4 regions of the Paracoccus sp. TD-10 genome follow, and region 3 is predicted to be linked to each of the others. Evidence: riboswitches for the same ligand, from Rfam matches in the RefSeq annotation. Region 3 holds a riboswitch; each other region holds the start of a gene.
What was found. Region 3 has a riboswitch for cobalamin ahead of ACNKFW_RS10100 (CbtB domain-containing protein). Riboswitches for the same ligand answer to the same signal wherever they lie in the genome.
Positions count from the first base shown of each region.

Region 1: another riboswitch for cobalamin. It lies ahead of ACNKFW_RS14370 (TonB-dependent receptor plug domain-containing protein); the one in region 3 lies ahead of ACNKFW_RS10100 (CbtB domain-containing protein).
Region 2: another riboswitch for cobalamin. It lies ahead of ACNKFW_RS20180 (ribonucleoside triphosphate reductase); the one in region 3 lies ahead of ACNKFW_RS10100 (CbtB domain-containing protein).
Region 4: another riboswitch for cobalamin. It lies ahead of nrdH (glutaredoxin-like protein NrdH); the one in region 3 lies ahead of ACNKFW_RS10100 (CbtB domain-containing protein).

Region 1 covers NZ_CP182419.1:690,825-696,315, forward strand. Annotated here, with positions in the region: gene ACNKFW_RS14365 (ABC transporter substrate-binding protein) at 1-530, opposite strand, end outside; gene ACNKFW_RS14370 (TonB-dependent receptor plug domain-containing protein) at 524-2,443, opposite strand; cobalamin riboswitch at 2,576-2,792, opposite strand; gene ACNKFW_RS14375 (SLC13 family permease) at 2,925-4,700, shown strand; gene ACNKFW_RS14380 (PLP-dependent aminotransferase family protein) at 4,710-5,491, opposite strand, start outside.
Region 2 covers NZ_CP182420.1:293,610-299,100, reverse strand. Annotated here, with positions in the region: partial or broken gene ACNKFW_RS20195 (MmgE/PrpD family protein) at 1-442, shown strand, start outside; gene ACNKFW_RS20190 (anaerobic ribonucleoside-triphosphate reductase activating protein) at 850-1,476, opposite strand; gene nrdD (anaerobic ribonucleoside-triphosphate reductase) at 1,469-1,651, opposite strand; gene ACNKFW_RS20180 (ribonucleoside triphosphate reductase) at 1,666-3,411, opposite strand; cobalamin riboswitch at 3,611-3,824, opposite strand; gene ACNKFW_RS20175 (TonB-dependent receptor) at 4,071-5,491, opposite strand, start outside.
Region 3 covers NZ_CP182418.1:2,033,459-2,038,949, reverse strand. Annotated here, with positions in the region: gene ACNKFW_RS10120 (hypothetical protein) at 1-803, shown strand, start outside; gene bluB (5,6-dimethylbenzimidazole synthase) at 837-1,460, opposite strand; gene ACNKFW_RS10110 (hypothetical protein) at 1,460-1,993, opposite strand; gene ACNKFW_RS10105 (CbtA family protein) at 2,063-2,761, opposite strand; gene ACNKFW_RS10100 (CbtB domain-containing protein) at 2,761-2,937, opposite strand; cobalamin riboswitch at 2,974-3,178, opposite strand; gene ACNKFW_RS10095 (endonuclease/exonuclease/phosphatase family protein) at 3,346-4,398, opposite strand; gene leuD (3-isopropylmalate dehydratase small subunit) at 4,389-4,994, opposite strand; gene ACNKFW_RS10085 (hypothetical protein) at 5,084-5,491, shown strand, end outside.
Region 4 covers NZ_CP182419.1:699,978-705,468, reverse strand. Annotated here, with positions in the region: gene ACNKFW_RS14420 (alpha-hydroxy acid oxidase) at 1-105, opposite strand, end outside; gene ACNKFW_RS14415 (Fe2+-dependent dioxygenase) at 102-785, opposite strand; gene ACNKFW_RS14410 (TonB-dependent receptor) at 935-3,190, opposite strand; cobalamin riboswitch at 3,564-3,755, shown strand; gene nrdH (glutaredoxin-like protein NrdH) at 3,847-4,068, shown strand; gene nrdI (class Ib ribonucleoside-diphosphate reductase assembly flavoprotein NrdI) at 4,077-4,493, shown strand; gene nrdE (class 1b ribonucleoside-diphosphate reductase subunit alpha) at 4,475-5,491, shown strand, end outside.

The DNA.
Region 1 (5,491 bases), on a different replicon from region 3:
GAACTGTAGCCGTTGGCCATGTAAAGCGCCGCGCGCGGCCGCGGCCCCGGCGGCGCATCGGCCAGCCGCGCCAGGTCGGCGTCGAAACGCGCCAGCATCGCTTGGGCCTGGGCCTCGCGCCCCAGCACCTCGCCCATACGGCGGATATTGGCGCGGATGCCGGCGATGTCGGTTTCGATCGGGAACATCTCGACCGGGATCTCCAGGCGCTTGAGCAGCCGGATGGTCTCGGGCGTGGACCATGCCCCGGCCAGCACCAGATCGGGCCGCATCAGGAAGATTTCCTCGGCCAGGCCGTGGTTGAAAGGCAGCCGCGCCGCCTGATCCGCCATGGCCGAGGCGGTCGGATCCTGCGCCAGATAGGAGACCGAGACCAGCTGGCCCGGCGCCGCCAGCATCAGCGCCAGCTGGTCGGTGCAGAGGTTCATCGACAGCACCCGGCGCGGCGGCTCGGCCGCGCCGGGCTGGAAAAATCCCGGCAGGATCAGGCCGGCCAGAAGGCCGGCGACAAGGCCGAGCCGCCTTACCATTTCGCCGTCAGGCCGGCGTAAAGGGTGCGGCCCTGACCGTAATAGCCCCAGGATTCGGAATAGTCCCGGTCGAACAGGTTCACCACGCGGCCTGTCAGGCGCAGGTTTTCGGTCAGGTCATAGCCGGCGGCCAGGTTGACGGTGACGTAATCGGGCAATTCGGTGGTCGGCGGGCTGTAGTTCCTGAACCATTCCGCGTCGTAACTGCTGCCGGCATAGCGCAGATCGGCTGTGACCGAACCGCGCCCCTGCGCAATATCGGCCGTCGCGCGCAGGCCAAGCAGGTGGCGGGGCTGGCGCACGACGGGCTGGTCGTCCTCTGTGCGGGCATCCGTGTAGGTATAGGTCGCGCCCAGCCGAAGCCAGTCGGTCGCTTCATATTCCAGGTCGGCCTCGAACCCCTTGCGCTTGCTGGTGCCGTCAAGGTTTTGCGACGTGTTGCCGGTCCCGATGATCATATCCTCGACCTTGCTGGTGAAAAGCGTCACTCCCAGCGCGCCCCGCCCCGCGGCAAAGTTCCAGTCGGCGCCGATTTCCTGGCTGCGGCTGGTTTCGGGCGTCAGATCGGCATTGCCGTCATAGCTGCCCGGCGCATAGCCATAAAGTTCGAACATGGTGGGATTGACGATGGCTTTGCCGGCCGCTGCGCGCAGACGCAGGTCGCGGCCGGGCACCTGCCATGCCGCGGCGATGTTCCAGGTGGTCGCATGGCGGAAATCGTCGTTGAAATCGCGCCGCATGCCGGCCTGGACGCCGATCCCGTTGTCGAACTGTCCCTGATATTCCAGAGAGGCCGATTTCGTGTCGCGCTCGTACCGGCCGCCCGATGCAAAGGAGTTCTCGTAGATCTCGCGTTTCTTCTGCACCGCCACATTCAGCTTTTGCGCGGCATCGCGGGCATTGCCGCCATCCAGCGCCCAACTGCCGGTATATTTGAAGTTCCGCAGCCGCGAGGCGTCGCTGTAATCCGGCAGGCCGCCGTTGAAATGCGCCGTGTTCTGGTTGGCGCCAGAGACGGCAAAGCGGTTGAGCAGCCTGCCGCCGAAAGCTTCGCCTTCCAGCCACAGCGAACCATAGGTTTCGTCCCGGTCGGCGGTCAGCGGTGCGTCGACGATATAGTCGTCGGGCGAATCCACGAAAGAGACGGCCCGGTCATAACCGTATTCCTGCCAGATGCGCCTAAGCGTGAAACCGACGGTCGCGCTTTCGGTCAGATCATATGAGCCGTTCAGGCCCAGCACGCGCTGCCGGTTGAACTCGGTATCCCCGCCGGGGCTGCGCGATTCGTCCTCGCCATCGGTGCGGCGCGCCACCGCGGACAGGCTGATGCTGCCGCGCCCGTCCCCCGCCTGCACAAAGGCGCTGGCGGTGCGGGTGTCCAACCCGCCGATCTCGACCGTGCCGCCATAGCCCGGCCCCTGCGCAGAGGCGCGACGGGTGGTGATCGAGATGACGCCGGATGCGGCATTGGCGCCGTAGATGGCGGATTGCGGGCCGCGCAGCACCTCGATGCGCTCGATGTCCTCGGCCAGCATGCCGCTGAAGATATAGTCGCCGTTGCCGGGGGAATTGGCCTCGACCCCGTCGATCAGCACCAGCACGTGATTGGATTCGCCGCCGCGGATGCGGATCTTGGCCACCGTTTCGCCGGTCGAGGTGACGGAAAGTCCGGGGACCGTGCGCAAAGCGTCCTGGACGGTGATGACCCGGCGGCTTTGCAGGTCTTCGCTGGTCAGCACGGTATGGGCGCGGCCATAGGCGCTTTCGGCCACCGGCGACAGGCCGGCGGACAGGACCAGGGTGTCAAGCACGACCTGGTCCTGGACCTGCTGGCCCGTGGCGGCACAGGGCAACAGGGCGGCGGGCAGTACGGCGGCGGTTGTGGCCAGCAGCGAAAGCGGGGTTCTGAACATTCCAAAGCCTTTCCAGCGCGGGCCAGGCCCGCGATTTGCAGAAATGCCCTGTGGAAAGGCTGGCAGGCCCGACCGCAGGACGGCGATCGTCACCTCTGCGGAACGGCCGCTTTCCAGACGCGCCCCGCGCCGGAAATGGGTGATCGCCACGGCAGGTCTCCTGGCTCGCGGATCGCTGCTCGGGCCGGCCTTCCCAGGAGATCCCAGTGGCACGTTCGACCGTCGCTCACCGCTTACAGTTGCGGGGGCAGTCCCGACCTTGCCCCGGCCGCATCGCGGCCCATGGGCGCACCGGTGTTCCCTTTTGATCCGGCGCAGATCCGCCGGAACCGTAGCGGCCCTGCATTGCCGCAGCCGGGCAAGGGCTGTCAAGCGCCAATCCGGTGCCGCCGGGCGGCCGCGACAACCTGTCCTGCCGCGGAACCGCCCGCCGGCCTGCGGCATTGGATAGCGTATCCGACGAAAGGGAGGGTCAAGCCACATGGCCATGCCGCAGCTCCTGGCCGTGCTGATCCTTTGCGCGATGATGGTGCTGTTCGTCTGGGGGCGGCTGCGCTACGACGTGGTGGCGATGATCGCGCTGTTGGCCTCGCTGGTGGCGGGCACGGTCAAGCCGGACGAGGCGTTCCGCGGCTTCAGCGACGATATCGTCATCATCGTCGGCAGCGCGCTGGTGGTCAGCGCCGGCATCTCGCGCTCGGGCGTGATCGAGGCGGTGATGCGCCGGATGCTGGGGCGGTTGCGGGCCCTGCGCTGGCAGCTGCTGGTGCTGGTCGGCTCGGTCACGGGCCTGTCGGCGCTGGTCAAGAACATCGGCGCGCTGGCCATGCTGATGCCCGCCGCGCTGAAGATGGCGCGGCGCTCGGGGCATTCGCCCTCGGCCTATCTGATGCCGATGGCCTTCGGCTCGCTCCTGGGCGGGCTGATCACGCTGGTCGGCACCTCGCCCAACATCATCGTCTCGCGGGTGCGCGAGCAGATGACGGGCCAGCCCTTCACCATGTTCGACTATGCGCCGGTCGGCCTCGGGCTGTCGCTGGTGGGGCTGGTCTTTCTGCTTTTCGCCCATCGGCTGCTGCCGCGCGACCGCCGTGCCACGGCCTCGCTGAGCGAGGCGGTGAACATCAGCGACTATCACACCGAAGCCACCGTCCCCGAGGGCGCCGATATCGTCGGCATGACGGTGGGCGACTATCTGGGCGCCGTCGATGGCGAGGTGGCCGTCACCGGGCTGATCCGGGGCGACGTCCGTCGCGCGGTGACACTGCCCGACACGGTGATCCGCGTCGGCGACACGCTGCTTCTGCGCGGCGAGCCGAATGCGTTGGAACGCGCCGTGACCAAGCTGGGCATGGAACTGACCCGGCAGGATGCGGCCGCCGAGGAGGGCCTGCCTGCCGACCAGATCGGTGTGATCGAGGCGGTGATCGCGCCCGCCTCGCTGCTGGTGGGGCAAAGCGTGGGGCGGATCGCGCTTTTCGACCAGCATGGCGTGAACCTGATCGCCATCTCGCGCGCCGGGCATCGCATGACCCAGCGGCTCAGCCAGACGGTGCTGGCGGCCGGCGACGTGCTGCTGGTGCAGGGGCCGATCGACCGCCTGCCCGAGCGGATGCGGGTGCTGGGCCTCTTGCCCCTGGCCGAGCGCCATATCCGGCTGGGCGGGGTGCGCAAGCAATTGCTGCCGGTGCTGATCCTGACGGTCGCCATGGCGGCGACGGCGGCGGGGCTGGTGCCTGTCGCCATCGCCTTCTTCGCCGCCGCCGTGCTGATGATCCTGACCGGCACGATCAGCGCCGAGGAGGCTTACGAGGCCATCGAATGGCCGATCCTGGTCATGCTGGGCGCGCTGATCCCGGTCAGCGAGGCGCTGCAAAAGACCGGCGTGACCGAGCTTCTGGGCGCCTGGCTGTCGCAGGCGGCGATGGGCCTGCCGGTCTGGGGTGCGGTGACGCTGATCCTGGTCGCGGCCATGGCGGTCACGCCCTTTCTGAACAATGCCGCGACCGTGCTGGTCATGGCGCCGATCGCGGCGACCTTTGCCAGCGAACTCGGCTATCGGCCCGATGCCTTCCTGATGGCGGTGGCGGTGGGGGCAGGCTGCGACTTCCTGACCCCCATCGGGCATCAGTGCAACACGCTGGTCATGGGGCCGGGCGGCTATCGCTTTGGCGATTACGCCCGGCTGGGCGCGCCGCTGTCGGTGCTGGTGGTGCTGACCGGCGTGCCGCTGATCCTGATGGTCTGGCCGGTGTGACGGGCGGCTTCAGCCCGCCTCGGCCAGCGCGGCGCGGATGGCGCGGGCCAGGCGGCGGCAGCCCTCCTCCAGCCGCTCGGGCGGGTTCAGGGTAAAGTTCAGCCGCAGCGAACGGCGGTCCAGCCCCTCGGGATCGAAGACGCTGGAGGGCGAGATGCAGACCCCCTCGGCCATCGCGTGATGCAGCAGCCGGTCGGTATCCAGCCGCGGATCGCGCGCCGTGGCCCAGACGAACATGCCGCCGACCGGCACCTGCCAGTCCAGCTCGCCCGCCAGATGCGCCTGCAGGGCGGCGCAAAGCGCGTCGCGCCGGGCGCGATAGATCGCCAGCACCTCGGGGCGGATGCGGTCGGTGATCCCCGCCTGCAACGCGCGCAGCGCCAGCATCTGCGACAGGCCGCTGGTGCACATGTCCGAGCCCTGCTTGGCGGTGGCCAGCGCCACGATCATCTCGGGGGCGGCGATCACCCAGCCGATGCGCAGCCCCGGCGCCAGTTCCTTGGAGAGCGAGCCCATGTAGACCACCGGCCCGCCATAGGGGCCGGGCCGCTCGGCCGCCGACAGTTCGAGCAGCCGGGGCAGCGGCTCGCCTTCGTAGTAAAGCGCGCCATAGGGGTCGTCCTCGATCAGCCAGGTGCCGGTGGCATGGGCGGCGGCGACCAGCGCCTGCCGCTCGGGCAGGGCCACCAGCCGGCCGCTGGGATTCGAAAAATTCGGCACCGTATAGGCGAATTGCGCCCCCGCCAGCGCGGCATGGGGGTCGAAATCGTTGCCTTCGATCCGCATGGGCC
Region 2 (5,491 bases), on a different replicon from region 3:
CGACCCGCAGAAGCTGGACCCCAAGGCCTCGCGCGAGACGCTGGACCATTCCATCATGTATATCTTTGCCGTGGCGCTGGAGGATGGCGGCTGGCACCACGAACGCTCCTATGCCCCCGAGCGCGCGAACCGGCCCGAAACCGTGGCGCTGTGGCACAAGATCACCACCGTCGAAGACCCGGAATGGACGCGGCGCTATCACGCCCGCGACCCGCGCGAAAAGGCGTTCGGCGGCCGCGTCGCGGTCACGCTCAGGGACGGCCGGGTGATCGAGGACGAACTGGCGCTGGCCGACGCCCATCCCGACGGCACCCGCCCCTTCGTGCGGGAAAACTATGTCCAGAAGTTCCTGACCCTGTCGGACGGCATCATCGCCACCGCCGAGCAGCACCGCTTCCTCGACGCGGTGCAAGGCCTGCACGACCTGCCCGCCGGGCGGCTGACCTCGGTCGAGATGTTCCGCGAGGTCCGCGCCCGCCTGCCCGGCGTGAAGCTGCTGGCCAACATGACCGAGTTTGGCCGCACCCCCGCCCTGACCGCCGAGGAGTTCCAGGAGCTGGGCTATGACATGGTGATCTGGCCGGTCTCGTCGCTGCGGGTGGCCAACAAGGCGCAAGAGCGGCTTTACGCCGCGCTGGCCCGCGACGGCGCGACGACGGCCATGCTGCCCGAGATGCAGACCCCGGGCCGAGCTTTACGACGCGATCGGGCTCAATGCCTTCGAGGCGCTGGACCGATCCATCGCCCGCAGCGTGCTGCCCGCGCAGGGCGCAAGCGCTTACCGCTCCGCCGGTCCATCCGCCAGCAGCTTCGCGGCGATATGCCGGCCGCGCGGAAGGGGCCGGACCTTCAGTCCCGCAGGTGAACGGGTCGGCTCCGCCGCACGCCGGTGTGGCGGCAGGTCTGCAAGACATGGTCGGCGACACCCAGCGCCGCCAGTTCCGCGCCCATCTGCGCCAGTGCCGCCTCGTCGATCAGTTCGGGATCGACCGTCGTGCGCACCTGATGGGCCGTGCCGCTGGCCAGCAGCAGCCGCAGGCTTTCCCTGGCCCTGTCGCCGCTGCCGGCCGCGCCCGTCACCCGCCGATAGCCGGAAAACGGCGCCTTCACGTCGAAGCCGACCCAGTCGCAAAGCGGCAGCACCGCCGCAAGCCGGGCCGGGTAAGGGCCGGCCGTATGCAGGCCGGTCCTGAACCCCAGGTCCCGGACCGCCCGCATCGCCTGGGGCAGGCCGCGCTGAAGCGTCGGTTCCCCGCCCGAGAACACCACGCCGTCGAGCAGGCTGCGCCGTCCCGCCAGAAAGCCCAGGATCTCTTGCCAATCCAGCGCCCCCTCGGCCTCGGGCGGGATGAGATGCGGGTTGTGGCAATAGGGGCAGTCCCAGGGACAGCCCTGCAGGAAAAGGGTGGCGACCAGCTCGCCCGGCCAGTCGCAGCTGGAGAGGCGCTGCAGGCCGCCGATGCGGATCTCAGCCAAGATCGGCCTGCCGCTCGCTGAAATACAGCCGCTCGCGGAATTCGCCCTTCTTGCCGCGGTTGAACGAGGATACCGGGCGGTGATAGCCCATCACCCGCGTCCAGATCTCGCAGGGCTGGCGTTCCTCATCCGCCAGCAGGATCTCTTCCGGTCCGGTTTTCCGGTCGTCGAACATGGTCTTTTCCTTTCTCAATGCGCGGCCGATTGCCGCTTTTTCGCGATAAGCTCTTCGTCGCAGCGCGGGCAGAACGCGTGTTCGCCCGCGATATGGCCATGCCTGGGGCAGACCGAGAATGTCGGCGTGACGGTGATGTAGGGCAGGCCGAAGTTCTCCAGTGCCCGGCGCACCAGCTTGCGGCAGGCCTCGGCCGAGGACAGCTGCGTGCCCATGTAGAGATGCAAGACCGTGCCGCCGGTGTATTTGCGCTGCAGCGCCTCTTGCCGTTCCAGCGCCTCGAACGGGTCGTCGGTAAAGCCGACCGGAAGCTGGCTCGAGTTTGTGTAGTAAGGCTCGTGTTCGGTGCCGGCCTGGAGAATGCCGGGGAAACGCTTGCGGTCCTCCTTGGCGAAGCGATAGGTGGTGCCCTCTGCCGGCGTCGCCTCCAAGTTATAGAGATGTCCGGTCTGTTCCTGGAAGGCGGTGATGCGCGCCCGCAGATGGTCGAGCAGCCGCAGCGCGAAGCCATGGCCCCAGCTCGTGGTGATGTCATGTGCATCGTCGGTGAAGTTGCGGATCATCTCGTTGATGCCGTTCACGCCCAGGGTCGAAAAATGGTTGCGCAGCGTGCCCAGGTAGCGCCGGCTATAGGGAAACAGCCCGTCGTCCATCAGCCGCTGGATCACCCGGCGCTTGATCTCCAGGCTGTCGCGGCCCAGGTCGAGCAATTCGTCCAGGCGACGCCGGAGCCCGGCCTCGTTGCCCTTGTGCAGATGGCCCAGCCGCGCGCAGTTGACGGTGACGACGCCCAGCGAGCCGGTCTGCTCGGCGCTGCCGAACAGGCCGTTGCCGCGTTTCAGCAGCTCGGTCAGGTCCAGTTGCAGCCGGCAGCACATGGACCGCACCATGTTCGGCTTGAGGTCCGAGTTCAGGAAGTTCTGGAAATAGGGCAGGCCGTATTTCGCCGTCATCGCGAACAGCAGCTTGGCGTTCTCGCTGTCCCAGGGAAAGTCCGGCGTGATGTTGTAGGTCGGGATCGGAAAGGTGAAGACCCGGCCCTTTTCGTCGCCGCGCGTCATCACCTCGATATAGGCGCGGTTGATCATGTCCATCTCGGCCTGCAAGGCGCCATAGGTGAAATTCATTGGCTGACCGCCGATCACGGGCACCTGGTCGCGCAGATCCTCGGGGCAGACCCAGTCGAAGGTCAGGTTGGTGAACGGGGTCTGCGTGCCCCAGCGCGAGGGGACGTTGAGGTTGAAGATCAGCTCCTGCATGGCCTGCCGCACCTCGGCATAGCCCAAGCCATCCTTGCGGATGAAGGGGGCCATATAGGTGTCGAAGGAACTGAAGGCCTGCGCGCCGGCCCATTCGTTTTGCAGCGTTCCCAGGAAGTTCACGATCTGGCCGATGGCGCTGGACAGGCGTTTCGGCGGCCCGGCCTCGACCTTGCCGGGGACGCCGTTGAAGCCCTCGGTCAGCAAGGTGCGCAGCGACCAGCCGGCGCAATAGCCGGCCAGCATGTCGAGGTCGTGGATATGCAGGTCGCCCCGGCGGTGCGCCTCGCCCACGGCAAGCGGATAGACATGCGACAGCCAGTAGTTGGCCACCACCTTGCCCGAGACGTTCAGGATCAGCCCGCCGAGCGAATAGTCCTGGTTGGCGTTGGCATTCACCCGCCAATCGGCACGGTCCAAGTATTCGTTGACCGACGAGGCGACATCGACGGCGACATCCCTTGCCGGCGCGGCGGGCGGGGGCGTAAGCGGCGCCGGCATCAACGCGCCCTCCCTTGCCTGCGGCTTGCTGCCGCCCTTGCGGTGCTGCGGACGGCGACGCCGGCCTCGGCAGGTCTGGTGGTGAAGAATGGCCGCATCTGTTCCCCGTGCTGCTGTGGGCGGGGCAGGCCAGGACGCATGGAGCCCTGCGGCGACAAGGCCGCATTGCCAGGCGCACCGCCGGGACACCCCGCCCGTGGTTCATCGTCATCGTCACGGCAGGTCTCCTGGCTCGCAGGTCGCGGCCCTTGCCGGCCTTCCCAATGCCGTGCGGCACCAGTGGCGTGATCCGGCGCAGGCTCGCTGCTTACAGTTGCGGGGGCAGCGCCGGCCTTGCTCCGAAAGGCGCACCGGCTTCCCTCTTCGCTTTCGGGCCGGATCGACCCGAAAGAACCGTGATGCCTACATATAGGGATTAAGGCGCCGTATCCGTCAAGATGTTGTATTGACCTGCGACACTTTGTCCAAGAGAGGAAGTCAGACCGCTCACAACAACGGGTGCAGCGGACCTGAAGCAGGCCGATACGGTTTTGTACATGCAAATTTTCTGCTTGTGGTAGAGCGTCGTACAATTCGGAACCGGCCAGTCCAGGCCCGATGGATCAGCAGGCTCTTAGAGAAGATGAATGCCCCGATCCTTGTCGGGGCATTCGTTCGCATCAGAAGGTCATCTTCAGGCCGATACCCAGCTCGCGTGGCTCGACCACGGTGGCCTCGAAGCCGCCGATCGAGCGGCTGGCCCGCAGATAGGTCACCGAGCGGTCGTCGAACAGGTTGTTGACATAGGCGAAGGCCTGCAGGTTCTCGCGCGGTTGCCAAGTCAGCCGGGCATTGGCCACGGTATAGGAATCGACCCAGGTGTCGCGGTCCTCGTTGTCGTCGGAATAATAGCCGTCGGTATGGCGCAGCTGGCCGCTGAGCCGCCATTCCGGGGTGATGTCCCAATCGGCCGCCAGCGAAAGCGTATAGTCCGGGGACCGGCCGAAGCGATGGCCCTGGTAATCCGCCGCCGCGCTGGTGAAGCGGCTGATCTCGGTATGCAACAGGCCCAGCCCCGCCTTGACCCGCAGATTGTCGCGCAGCAGATAGTCCATCCCCAGTTCCAGGCCATAGGACTTGGCGCGCTCGGCATTGACGGTGATCGAACTGCCGATGTTCTCGGGCAGGCTGGTCACGACATAGCGCTGCGCATCATGGAGCTGGGTGTAGAACAGGTTGCCGGTCAGTTCCAGCCGGTCGTCGAGCAACCGGGTGCGGCCGAAGATCTCGTAGTTCCACGAGGTCTCGGCGTCGAAGGGCACGTATTCCCCGCTGGTCAGGTTCAGCGTCACCCCGCCTGGGTTGTAACCCTTGCTGATCATGGCGCCGATGCGGGTCGATGCGTCCAGGTCATAGGCCAGCGCGATCCTGGGCAGCCAGGCGTCGAAGCTTTCGTCGTAATCCAGCACGTTCGGGGTAAAGCTCGACACGCCGCGCCGGGTGATGTCGTCGCGCTGATAGCGCAGCCCGCCGGTCAGGCTCCAGCGGTCGGCAAGGCGCCAGGTGGTTTCGGCGAATATCCCCAGGCTGTCCTTGCGGTCGTCATAGGTGGTGGTGCCGCGGTAATCCAGAAGCTCGTCCGAATCGGTGCGCGAGACGAACAGTCCCGCTACGCCGCTGAACTGGTCTTCGGGCGTCCCGAAGGTTACGCGCGTCTCGTTCGAGGTCACGTCCTGATCCAGGATCGCTGTGCCCGCGCTGACCGGCTCGGTCGAGCGTTTGACCCAGATGTCGGAATATTGCAGCTGGTTGAACAACGTCCAGCCATTGCCGAATTCATAGCTGACATCAAGGATGGTGGTGTTCGTGCGCAGCCGCCAGCTGGGATTCGAGGCGGTGGCGCTTTCCAGATCCTCATAGGGCTCGGTCGCGGCTTCCCAGTTCGGCCGGTTGGTCAGGCTGTGCGAGAAGGTCAGCTTGCCCTCGAGCCCCGGGATCTCCTGCGGCTGCCACAGCAGCTTGGCGCGGATGGTGCGGGATTCATGATTCTGGTCGGTCGAGCCCACCGCGAAGGCGGGGTTGGTATAGTCGATGTAATTGT
Region 3 (5,491 bases):
GCCAGATCACCGGCATGCGCAGCGAAGGCGTGCTGTCCCTGCTTTCCTGGTTCGTCGCCCATCCGTCCGAGGAACTGATCAAGGGCGCGCAGGACGGGCTGCGCGACAAGCTGGCCGCGGCCATGCCGCTATGGGAAGACCTGTCGATGGATGCGGTGCTGCACGACCTGAAGATCGGCTCTCCGCTGGGCGAGTTCGGCCTTGCCTCGACCAAGGTGGCGATCGGCCTGTCCGGTGCCACCGCCGACGGCCGGCTGCACGAACGGGTGGCGCTGTCGGGCCTGACCGTGCCCGAAGGCGTGCTGCCGCCCTGGGCCGTGCCGATCCTGCCGCAAGAGGTGACGCTGGACTTCACCGCTTCGGGCTTCGATCTGGCGGCACCGGCGAAGATGCTGATCGAGGGGTTCGACCTGGCCGCCGACGAGCCTTTTGCCCGGCTGGTACCCGAACAGTTGCAGGCGGCGCTGCTGCCCAGGGGCACGGCCGACCTGACGCTTGCGCCCTCGCAGATCAAGGGCGACGGCTACCGGATCGACTATCGCGCCGATATCGCGGCGGGTCCGGGGGCTGCGCCCACCGGCGCGGTGCTGATCTCGGCCATGGGGCTCGACAAGGTCGAGGCGGCGCTGGCCGCCGCCCCGCAGGAAGAGGCCGGCCAGCCGCTGATGATGCTGCGCATGGCCCGCGCCATGGCCAAGCCCGGCGCGAGCGGCGAGTATCTCTGGGACATCCAGATGCCCGAGGGCGGCGGGCCCTTTACCGTCAACGGCCAGCCCATGGGCCCGGCCACCTCGCAGCCCTGAACCAGGCGGCCCCGCCGGATGCGGTGGGGCCTTTCAGCGCCGCTGCCAGCCGGGGGCGGTGTTTTCCTGCCAGCCGGTGCGGTGCAGCAGCGGCGTGTCGTCGGTGAACTCGGGCCAGCCCAGGCAGAGCAGCGCCGAGAACTCCCAGCTTTCGGGCACCGCGAGCAGCGGGCCGATCCGCGCCGGATCGAGGATCGAGACCATGCCAAGCCCCAGGTTGCGCACCCGTGCCGCCAGCCACAGCGCATGGATCGCCATGGCCGTCGATTGCCGCAGGGTCTGCGGCATGGTGGCGCGGCCAAGACCGTGGCCCTCGGAGGGGTCGATCTCGGTAAAGACGGCCAGCCAGACCGGGGCGCGGTCCAGCCCGGCCAGCTTCAGCGCATCGTATGCCTGCCGCTGCCGGCCCTGGTAGCGGGTGGCGGCCTGGGCATTGCAGCGCAGGAAATCGGCGCGGATCGCGGCGCGCAGATCGGGGCTTTCGACGCGGATCACCCGCCAGGGTCGGGCATTGCCGACCGAGGGCGACAGTTCCATCGCCGCGCGCAATTCCTCCAGCAGCGGTTCGGGGACCGGGGCGTCGCGGAAATGCCGCACGTCGCGGCGCCAGCGCAGGATGCGCTGCAAGGCGGCCTTGTCCTCGGCGCCGAACTCCATCACGGCGCCGCGCAGATCGCGCTGTCGGGCAGGCCCGCGGCCCCGGCGCGGATGCCCACCGGCCGGTCGGGCACGGTCAGCTCGACGGCAAGCGGCCGGCCGGAGACGGTCAGCGGGCGGTGGTCGTTCGAGTTCAGCTCGACCCGCAGCCGGTCTCCGGGCCCCAGCGCGTCGAGGTGATGGGCCGGGCCGTAGAGCCGGGCGATCTTGGCGCCGTTGAGGTAAAGATGCGCATGGCCCTCGCCCCGGCGGTCGGCCAGCCCGGCATGTTCGGGGGCAAAGCAGAAGCCCTCGGCCTCGATGAACAGGTTCCAGCCCGCAGTGCTGTCGGGCTCCAGCCGGGCCGCGGCGGTGGCGCTGCCGGCGGGCAGGTCGATGGGCGCGCCGTGGTCATGCGCCGCGGCTTGGGCGCCATGGCCATGCGCGCCGTGGTCGTGGCCGTCCAGCGTGATGCCGTTGGCGGCGGCGATGACGAAGCCCATGCCGCCGCCGAAGACCAGGCCGATCAGCAGCATCGGGATCGAGCGATCCATGTCTTTTCCCCGTTTCATGGAACAGCCGGGCGCGGCAGGCACGCCCGGCCGGAAGGGTTGCGGCGCCGATCAGGCGGCCTGCGGCACCGGTGCGCCTTGGCCTTCGCGCTGCCAGAACCAGCCGGCCAGCAGGCCGAGCAGGGCCCAGGCCATCGCGCCCGCCCCCAGCGCCCGGCCGGCGAATTCCGCCGAAAGCTCGGGCGGGACCGGGCCGGCATAGCTGTCGGGCTGCGGCGCGCCGATCAGATGCGGCGCCAGGATCAGCACGATGGCCGCGCCCCAGGCCGCCCAGCCCTTGCCGAAGGCGACCAGCCACAGCGCGAGCCCGGTGGTGGCGGCGGTGCCCAGCCACCAGATCGCGCGGAGCTGCACATCGGCGGCGGCGACGCCCGGCACTTCCGGGGCCAGGCCGAAGGCGGGGGCGAGCTGCATGGTCAGATAGCCGGCCAGGCCCCAAAGCAGCCCCTGCCGCGCCGTGACCGCGTTGCCCCGCGATTCGGAAACCGCCATCAGCGCCACCAGCATCAGCCCGTAGCCGGCATAGACCATCATGGTGAACAGGACCGAAAGCAGGTTGCGGGTCCATTCGAAGGATCCCAGATCCTGATGCGCGCTGACGGCTTCGGCGCCGAAATGCGCCAGTTGGCCGGATTCATACAGTTCGGCATGCAGCAGCACGGGCTGCACGAACCAAAGCTGCAACAGGGCGGCAATCAGCCCCGTTGCAGCGCCAGCGATCAATCCGCTGGTCAGAATGCGCGAGAACATCAGTGGCAGGGGAAGCCGGTGGCGTGACGCACGTCATGGGCGGCGTCATGCAGGGTCTCGGCCTGCACCAGCCCGGACATGAAGATCAGCCCGAAGCCGATCGCGAAGGCGGCGATGGCGGGAAACAGCACCGAGGCGCGGCTGGCCCCTGCGGCGGTCATGGGTTTTGCGGTCATCTGCGACCCTTTCCTTATGTCGTCCAACCCGACGACGTTGCGGTTCCATGCATCGGCAGGTCTCCTGGCTTGCGGGTCACGGCAGACGCCCGCCTTCCCGGCCGGATGGCCAGTGGCGCGATGGGCGTCCGCTCTCCGCTTACAGTCGCGGGGGCGGCTGCGGATTTGGTCCTGAATGCCCAGGGCCGCACCGCATTCCCTTTTGGCCCCGGAAAGGGGCACCGATACACGCTCATGTTACCTGCGATGGCGCGGCGGCGGCAAGCGGAATCGGGGGGAAGCTGCGGCGGGGTCGGAGAGCGGGCGACGGGTCGGCGGGCGGCGCTGCCGCATGGGTATTTGGAGAACGAAGAAGATGGCGGGGGATCGGGCTGGCGGAATCGCCGGGTGGCGGGTAGGCCGTGCCAATCAGGGTTCCGGCGGCCAGTCCAGGTCGACCCAGACCAGCCGGTGCGCGGAAGCCGCCAGCGCGGCCTCGGCCAGCGGACCCTCGGCCGGCCAGAACACGCCCGAGCCCAGCACGGCCAGCCCTTTCGCGGGCAGGACGTAATCCACGCGCAGGTTGCCCGGCGGCTTGTCGTCCGGCCAGTCGCCGGTATCCAGCGCCGGATCGCCCTTGTGGCTGCCGTTCACGCCGCCTTTGGCCGCGGTGCCGCCGGCGCTGCGAGGCAGGGGGTCGGTGACATGCGCCATGATCCGGGCCAGCGCCTCGGGCCGGCCCTCGCTGTCCAGGGGGTCGAGGTTCAGGTTGCCGGCCAGTACGAAGGGGCCGTCGGGCAGGTGATGCAGCCAGAAGGCCAGCTCGTCATGGTTGCGCCGGCCGTTCAGATCCTCGGGTCCGTCGAAGACCGGCGGCGTCGCGGACATGGCGAGCAGGTGCAGCGGCCGGCCGGCGACCGTGACCACCGCGTCCCAATGCGCGGTCGAGGACAGGCGGCGGATCGCCGCCGCTTCCTCGGGCAGCGGCGGCATCAGGTGGCCGGGCAGGTCGCGCCACAGGAAGGCCGTGTAATCCGTCACCGGCCCGATCGGGTGGCGCGACAGGATCGCCATGCCGCCCTGGCCGGAGAAGGTGCCGAAGCCCTGCGCATCGTCGGCGCTGCCCAGCCGCCCGTCGGCGTTCAGGTCCAGCCCTGTCGCCATGCCGGAATTCGGCCGGGTGGCGAAGCGGTGCGGATAGTCCAGCCCGGCCTCGGCCAGCCTTGCGGCAAAGGCGTCCAGCGCCCGGCCGTCGTGGTCCCAGTCGAAATGCGTCAGCAGCAGGATGTCGGGGCGGGTTTCCGCCAGCACCTGCACCACCGCCTCGATCTGAGCGTCCTTGCGGCCCAGGTCGCGCAACAAAAGCCCCGGCCCGTCGCGCGACAGGTCGGGGCTGTAGGTCGCGATCCGCAGCGGATCGGCATGGGCGGCCAGGCCCAGGATGGCAAGCAGGGCCGCCCCGGCCAGCGGCCTTACACCCAAGGCCGGCTCTGGGCCATCTGCGCCTCGTAGGCGTCGATGGCGGGGGCCTTTTCCATGGTCAGGCCGATGTCGTCCAGCCCGTTCAGCAGGCAATGGCGGCGGAACGGGTCCAGTTCGAAGGGGAAGCTCTGCCCGTCCGAGGTGGTCACGGTCAGGTTTTCCAGGTCCACGGTCATGCGGGCATTGGCGCCCTTTTTCGCGTCCTCCATCAGCACATCCACCACCTCTTGCGGCATGACGATAGGCAGGATGCCGTTCTTGAAGCAGTTGTTGTAGAAGATGTCGGCGAAGCTGGTGGAGATCACGCAGCGGATGCCGAAATCCAGCAGCGCCCAGGGCGCATGCTCGCGCGAGGAGCCGCAGCCGAAATTGTCGCCGGCGACGATGATCTGTGCCTCGCGGTAAGCCGGCTGGTTCAGCACGAAATCCGGGATCTCGTTGCCCTCGGCGTCATAGCGCATCTCGTCGAACAGGTTCTTGCCCAGACCCGAGCGGTGGATCGTCTTCAGGAACTGTTTCGGGATGATCATGTCGGTGTCGATATTGACCAGCGGCATGGGCGCCGCGATGCCGGTCAGGGTGGTGAACTTGTCCATGTCGTGATCCTCGCAGAATTGACTTGGGCCGCCGTGGCCCGTTAACCGAGACCCGTCCGGCGCCTTGCGGCATGGAAAGGGCTTCGCTGATGTTTTTCGGGTTTTCCAGCTTTGCGGCCCTGCGCGCCTGCATCGCGCGCGACTGGAGGCCGCAGATCGGAGACCCCGAGATCACCGGCTGGCTGACGGTGCTCTCGTATCTGATATGCTTCGTGCTGGCCGTCATGGTGCTGCGCCGCCGTCCGGCCGGCGCTGCGCGCGGGCTGTGGCTGACGACCGCCGGGCTGATGGCCTTCCTGGGGCTGAACAAGCAGCTTGACCTGCAGACCGCGCTGACGGCTGCCGGGCGCTGCATGGCGCGGGCGCAGGGCTGGTACGACGACCGCCATCTGGTGCAGCTGGCCTTCGTCGCCGGGCTGGTGCTGGGCGTGGCGATCGCGCTGGCCTGGGCGACGAACACCCTGCGCGGGCGCATGCGCCGCAACGGCCTTGCCCTG
Region 4 (5,491 bases), on a different replicon from region 3:
GCCGGCGCCATCGACATAGGCCCGCGCCGGGACGGGCAGGATGGCGGCGGCCAGGCGCTGGTAATCCTCCAGCGCCACCACGTCGGGGGGAATGGCCTGGGTCAAATCTCGGACCAGTGGCGGATCATGTTGTGATAATGCGCGGTGATGCCCGTGACCGCCGGATCGTCGTCAGGCAGCATCGCGCGGATGCGCATGATCGACTGGTCGAGGTCATAGAGCATGTGCCGCCTCCAGTCGTCCTTGACCATCGACTGCGCCCAGAAGAACGAGGCCCAGCGCGAGCCGCGCGTCACCGGCGTCACCGAATGCAGCGAGGTCGCGGGATAGACCACGGCATGACCCGCCGGCAGCTTGACGCGATGCTCGCCATAGGTGTCGTGCACGACCAGCTCGCCGCCGTCGTAATCTGCGGGCGGGGTCAGGAAGACGGTGGTCGAGACATCGGTGCGGATGCGCTGGCCGCTGCCGGGCACGACCCGGATCGAGCCGTCGACATGGGCGCCGAAGGTCATGCCCTCGTCATAGCGGTTGAACATCGGCGGCAACACGTGCAGGGGCAGCGCGGCCGAGGAATAGACCGGGCTGCGCCCCAGCGCCCGCATGACGATGCCGCTGAGTTCGCGTGCCACCGGGCTGTCCACCGGCACCTGGAGGTTCAGCTTGACCTTGGCCGCCTGATCGCCGGCGGTGCTGCGGCCGTCGACCCAGTCGGTACCCTCCAGCACCTGCCGGATATAGGCGACCTCCTCGGGCGTCAGCAGATCCGGAATGGTGACGAGCATGGGATTCTCCTGCGGTGGAATGCGGCGGGCGCAGGATAGGGCCGGGGCCGCAGAAAGTTAAGCGTTTTTGTCGGATTTTGGGAATGCCCGCAGCGCGAGCGAGAGGGAACGGCCCGAAAGCCGTCCCCGAAGCGGTGGCGACGCGATCCTCAGAACGCGTGCTTCAGCGTCAGCACGAAATTCCGCCCCGGCTCGATATTGGCGAATTGCCCGCTATGCGAGTCGGTATAGATCTGGCGGTCGAAGACGTTGTTGATGTTGAGCTGCAACGCCGTGGCCTCGTTCAGCCGATAGGCCGCCATCAGGTCGGTGCGCCAGCTTGACGGCAGGCCGGCATCGGCATCGCCGTTCTGCGAATAGCTGGCCATGCGCTTGCCGGTATAGGTCACGCCGCCGCCCAGCGTCAGTTCCGGGCTGTAGTCATAGGTCGTCCACAGCGAGAAACTGTTGCGCGGGATCTTCACGACCTGCTTGCCGGTGGCGGGGTTCGGATAGGGATCGCCGCCGCCGCGCGGCGTACTCCAGCCGCCGTCCTTCAGCTTGACGTCCTGATAGACATAGCCGCCCCAGATGCCCCAGCGCTCGGTGAGCTGGCCGGCAAAGCCCAGCTCGATGCCCTTGGCGGTGGTATTGCCGATATTTTCGGTCTCGCCCAGGGCGTTGGTGACGCGGGCATTGTCCTTTTCGGTCCTGAACAGCGCCGCGCTCAGCTCAAGCTGATCGTTCAGCACCAGCCATTTCGTGCCGATCTCGTAATTCACGCTGCGCTCGGGATCGAGGCTGTCCAGATCGTCCGAGGCATTGCTGCCGCCGGTGCCCGCGCCTTCGCCCGCCGGGTTCGAGGAGGTGCTGGCCGAGGCATAGATCGAGCCATTGGGCACCGGCTTGTAAACCACGCCCAGCATCCCGTTCAGGAAATCGGAATCGTTGTCGTTGCTCGCGCGTGGATCATCCTCGGTCGCATGGGTGACGCTGTCGACGCTGTAATCGTCCCAGCGTAGCCCCACCGTCGCCTCCCATTGCGGGGTGAAGGTGATGGTGTCCAGCGCGTAGACGCCGCGCGACTTGGTGGTGCTGTAGCCGGTCTCGCCGCCGCGCTCGATGCTGCCGCCCCAGAACGCGCCGGGATTCGGATTCTCATAGGGCGAGGTCGGCATCGGGTCGGGATTGTTCACCGCCAGCCGGCGGGTGGCGGCGCGGGAATTGGCGATGTCCACCCCGACCGCGAAGCGATGCTCGACGCCCCAGGCCCGTGCCTCGCCCGAAAGCTGGGCGTTGAACGACACGGTCTCGTTCACCCGGTCCGAAGCCTTGGAACTGCGCGACACCAGCCCGTCGCTGCCCGAGGTCGGCGAGGTCACGACATAGGTGTTGGTGTCGCGCGCCTTGCGCAGGGCCGTGGTCAGCCGCAGGCTGTCCGAGAAGGCATGTTCGAACTTCACATAGCCCGAGGCGGATTCGAGATCGCGGAAATCGCGCGCGTGCAGGCCGTAGAAGGTATCGGGCTCGACATCGGCCGGCAGGAACGGGTCGACGCTGGTGCCCGAACCACGCCGCCATGCCGCCGGCGTGCTCGCATTGGACATCGGCACGCCGTAATCGGGCGTATCCTCGTCCTTGTAGTAATACAGCCCGGCGGTGATCTTGCTGTCGTCGGTCAGGCGATAGCTGATGCTGGGCGCCACGCCGAAGCGCCGGGACTCGACGCCGTCGCGCCCGCCCAGATCGTCGGCGTGCTGCCCCATCAGGTTCAGGCGCAGGCCGATCGCGCCGAATTCACGGTTCGAATCCAGCGTGCCGCGGACATAGTTGCCGGTGCCATAGGACAGCGCCACCTCGTCAAAGGCGCCCGGCTGCGGGGTCTTGCTGTTCAGGCTGATGGTGCCGCCGGTCGAACCGGCGCCGGAATAGACGCCGCCCGGACCCTTGCTGATCTCGATCGATTCCAGGTTGAAGGCCTCGTATTGCGTGCGCGAGGCGTTGCGCATGCCGTCGACCAGCATGTCCTGGCTGGCCTCGAAGCCGCGGATATAGGGGCGCACGCCCTGCGGCACGCCGCCCTCGCCCGCGCCCAGGGTGACGCCCGGCGTTGTGCGCAGCACGTCCGCGACCGAGGTCTGGCCGCGCTCCTCGATCTGGCGCGCGGTGACGACGGTCACGGTCTTGGGCGTGTCGAGCAGCGGCGCGGTGGCCTTGTCCGAGGCGCTCTCGGTGACCTTGTAGCTGGTCTCGGCCTCGTTGCCCTGCTGGCGGCGGATGACCACCGTGTCCAGGGTTACGGTATCCTGCGCCTGGGCGGGGCCGGCCACGCCGGCCGAGATGGCCAGCACGGGCAGCAAGCCCAGGGTCGGCAGCAATTGCGCGGCTGACCCCGAGGCAGGCGGTTTGGGATGGGTTTTGTTCATGGGTTGATCCCGGCACGAAAGATGAGTCGCAACCGCCTCAAGGCGGAAACGACAGGAAGGTGCTGGCTCATCAATGGCTTGCGCGTTCGCGCAGCGGAAAGCGGGGTGAAACCGCGGTCCGGCTGCGCTTGATCAACGCAAGAGGACAAATTGTCATACCTTGTCAAACGACGCAGCGTCATTTCCCGGCTCCGCAACCTCGCCTGTTGCCATAATCCAACAGTCTGCCGGGTGCTGCGCCCGCGCCATGGCCCGTCATCGCCGCCGCCGGCAGCATATCCAGCCCCTGCCCGCGATCCCGGCGACCCACCAGATGTTCTAAGAACAGTGCCATCGCCCACTAAATCTGGATTGACCCGGCCTGTGACCCGTGGCTAACTGCGGGGGTCATGGTTGCCCTGGGGCCGACTCGGGGATGAAAAGGGAAGCCGGTGAAAAGCCGGCACTGCCCCCGCAGCTGTAAGCGGCGAGCGACGCTGGAATGCCACTGGAGCCCAGGCTCCGGGAAGGCCGGCCGAGCCGAGACCCGCAAGTCAGAAGACCTGCCATGGCGCGAAAGAACGAAACCGTGCGGCGGGCGCGGGGCTGGAACAGGGTCCGGTGGCATGTCCATCGGCCCGGCCCTCTCTTGCCGACAGAACAGAAGGAGCCGGGCCATGCCCATCACCGTTTACTCCAAGCCCGCCTGCGTGCAATGCACCGCCACCACGCGGGCGCTCGACGCGCGCGGCCTGGCTTATCGGCTGGTCGACCTGACCGAGGACGAGGCGGCGATGGAGCTGGTCGCCTCGCTGGGCTATCGTCAGGCCCCGGTGGTCGTCGCCGGCGATGCGCATTGGGCGGGCTTCCGGCCCGACATGATCGGCCGGCTGTCCTGACCGGCGCCATGGGCGGGCTGGTCTATTATTCCTCGGCCTCGGGGAACACCGCGCGCTTCGTCGCGCGGCTGGGGCTGGCGGCCGGGCGCATTCCGGTCTCGCCGCGCGACGCGCTGCCGCAGCCCGCGGCGCCCTATGTGCTGATCTGCCCGACCTATGCCGATGGCGAGGGACGCGGCGCGGTGCCGAAACAGGTGATCCGTTTTCTGAACGATCCCGCCCGCCGCGGCCTGCTGCGCGGCGTGATCGGCAGCGGCAACCGCAATTTCGGCACCGCCTTCGCCCTGTCGGCCAGGGTGATCGCCGCAAAATGCAACGTGCCCGTGCTTTACCGCTTCGAGCTGGCGGGCGACGACAATGATCTTTCCCGCGTCCGGGCGGGGCTTGAGAAATTCTGGGGGACGGAATGCTTGACGATGGCGTAAAGGCCGAGCTGGACTATCACGCGCTGAACGCGATGCTGAACCTTTACGACGGCGAGGGCCGCATCCGCTTCGACGCGGATCGCAAGGCCGCGCGGCAGTATTTCCTGCAGCATGTCAACCAGAACACCGTCTTCTTCCACTCGCTGGACGAGAAGCTGGGCTATCTGGTGGACGAGGGCTATTACGAGGCCGAAGTCCTGGAGCAGTATCCGCGCGAGTTCCTGCACCGGATCTGGGACGCGGCCTATGCGCGGAAGTTCCGCTTTCCGACCTTCCTGGGCGCCTTCAAGTATTATACCAGCTACACGCTGAAGACCCGCGACGGGCGGCGCTATCTGGAACGCTACGAGGACCGGGTGGTCATGGTCGCGCTGGCCTTAGCGCGCGGCGACGAGGATCTCGCCATGCGCTTCATGGAGGAAATCCTGTCGGGCCGCTTCCAGCCGGCGACGCCGACCTTCCTGAACGCCGGCAAGAAGTCGCGGGGCGAGCTGATCTCGTGCTTCCTCTTGCGGCTGGAGGACAACATGGAGAGCATCGGCCGCGGCATCAATTCGGCGCTGCAGCTTTCCAAGCGCGGCGGCGGCGTCGCCCTGATGCTGACCAACCTGCGCGAGGCCGGCGCGCCGATCAAGGGGATCGAGAACCAGTCCTCGGGCGTCATCCCGGTAATGAAACTGCTGGAGGACAGCTTTTCCTATGCCAACCAGCTGGGCGCGCGGCAGGGCGCCGGCGCGGTCTACCTGAACGCGCATCACCCCGACATCCTGCGCTTCCTCGACACCAAGCGCGAGAATGCCGACGAGAAGATCCGCATCAAGACGCTGTCGCTCGGCGTGGTCATCCCCGACGTGACCTTCGAGCTCGCCAAGCGCAACGAGGACATGTATCTGTTCTCGCCCCATGACGTGGAGCGGGTCTACGGCCTGCCCTTCTCGGAGATTTCCGTCACCGAGAAATATGCCGAGATGGTCGACGACAAGCGCATCAGGAAGAAG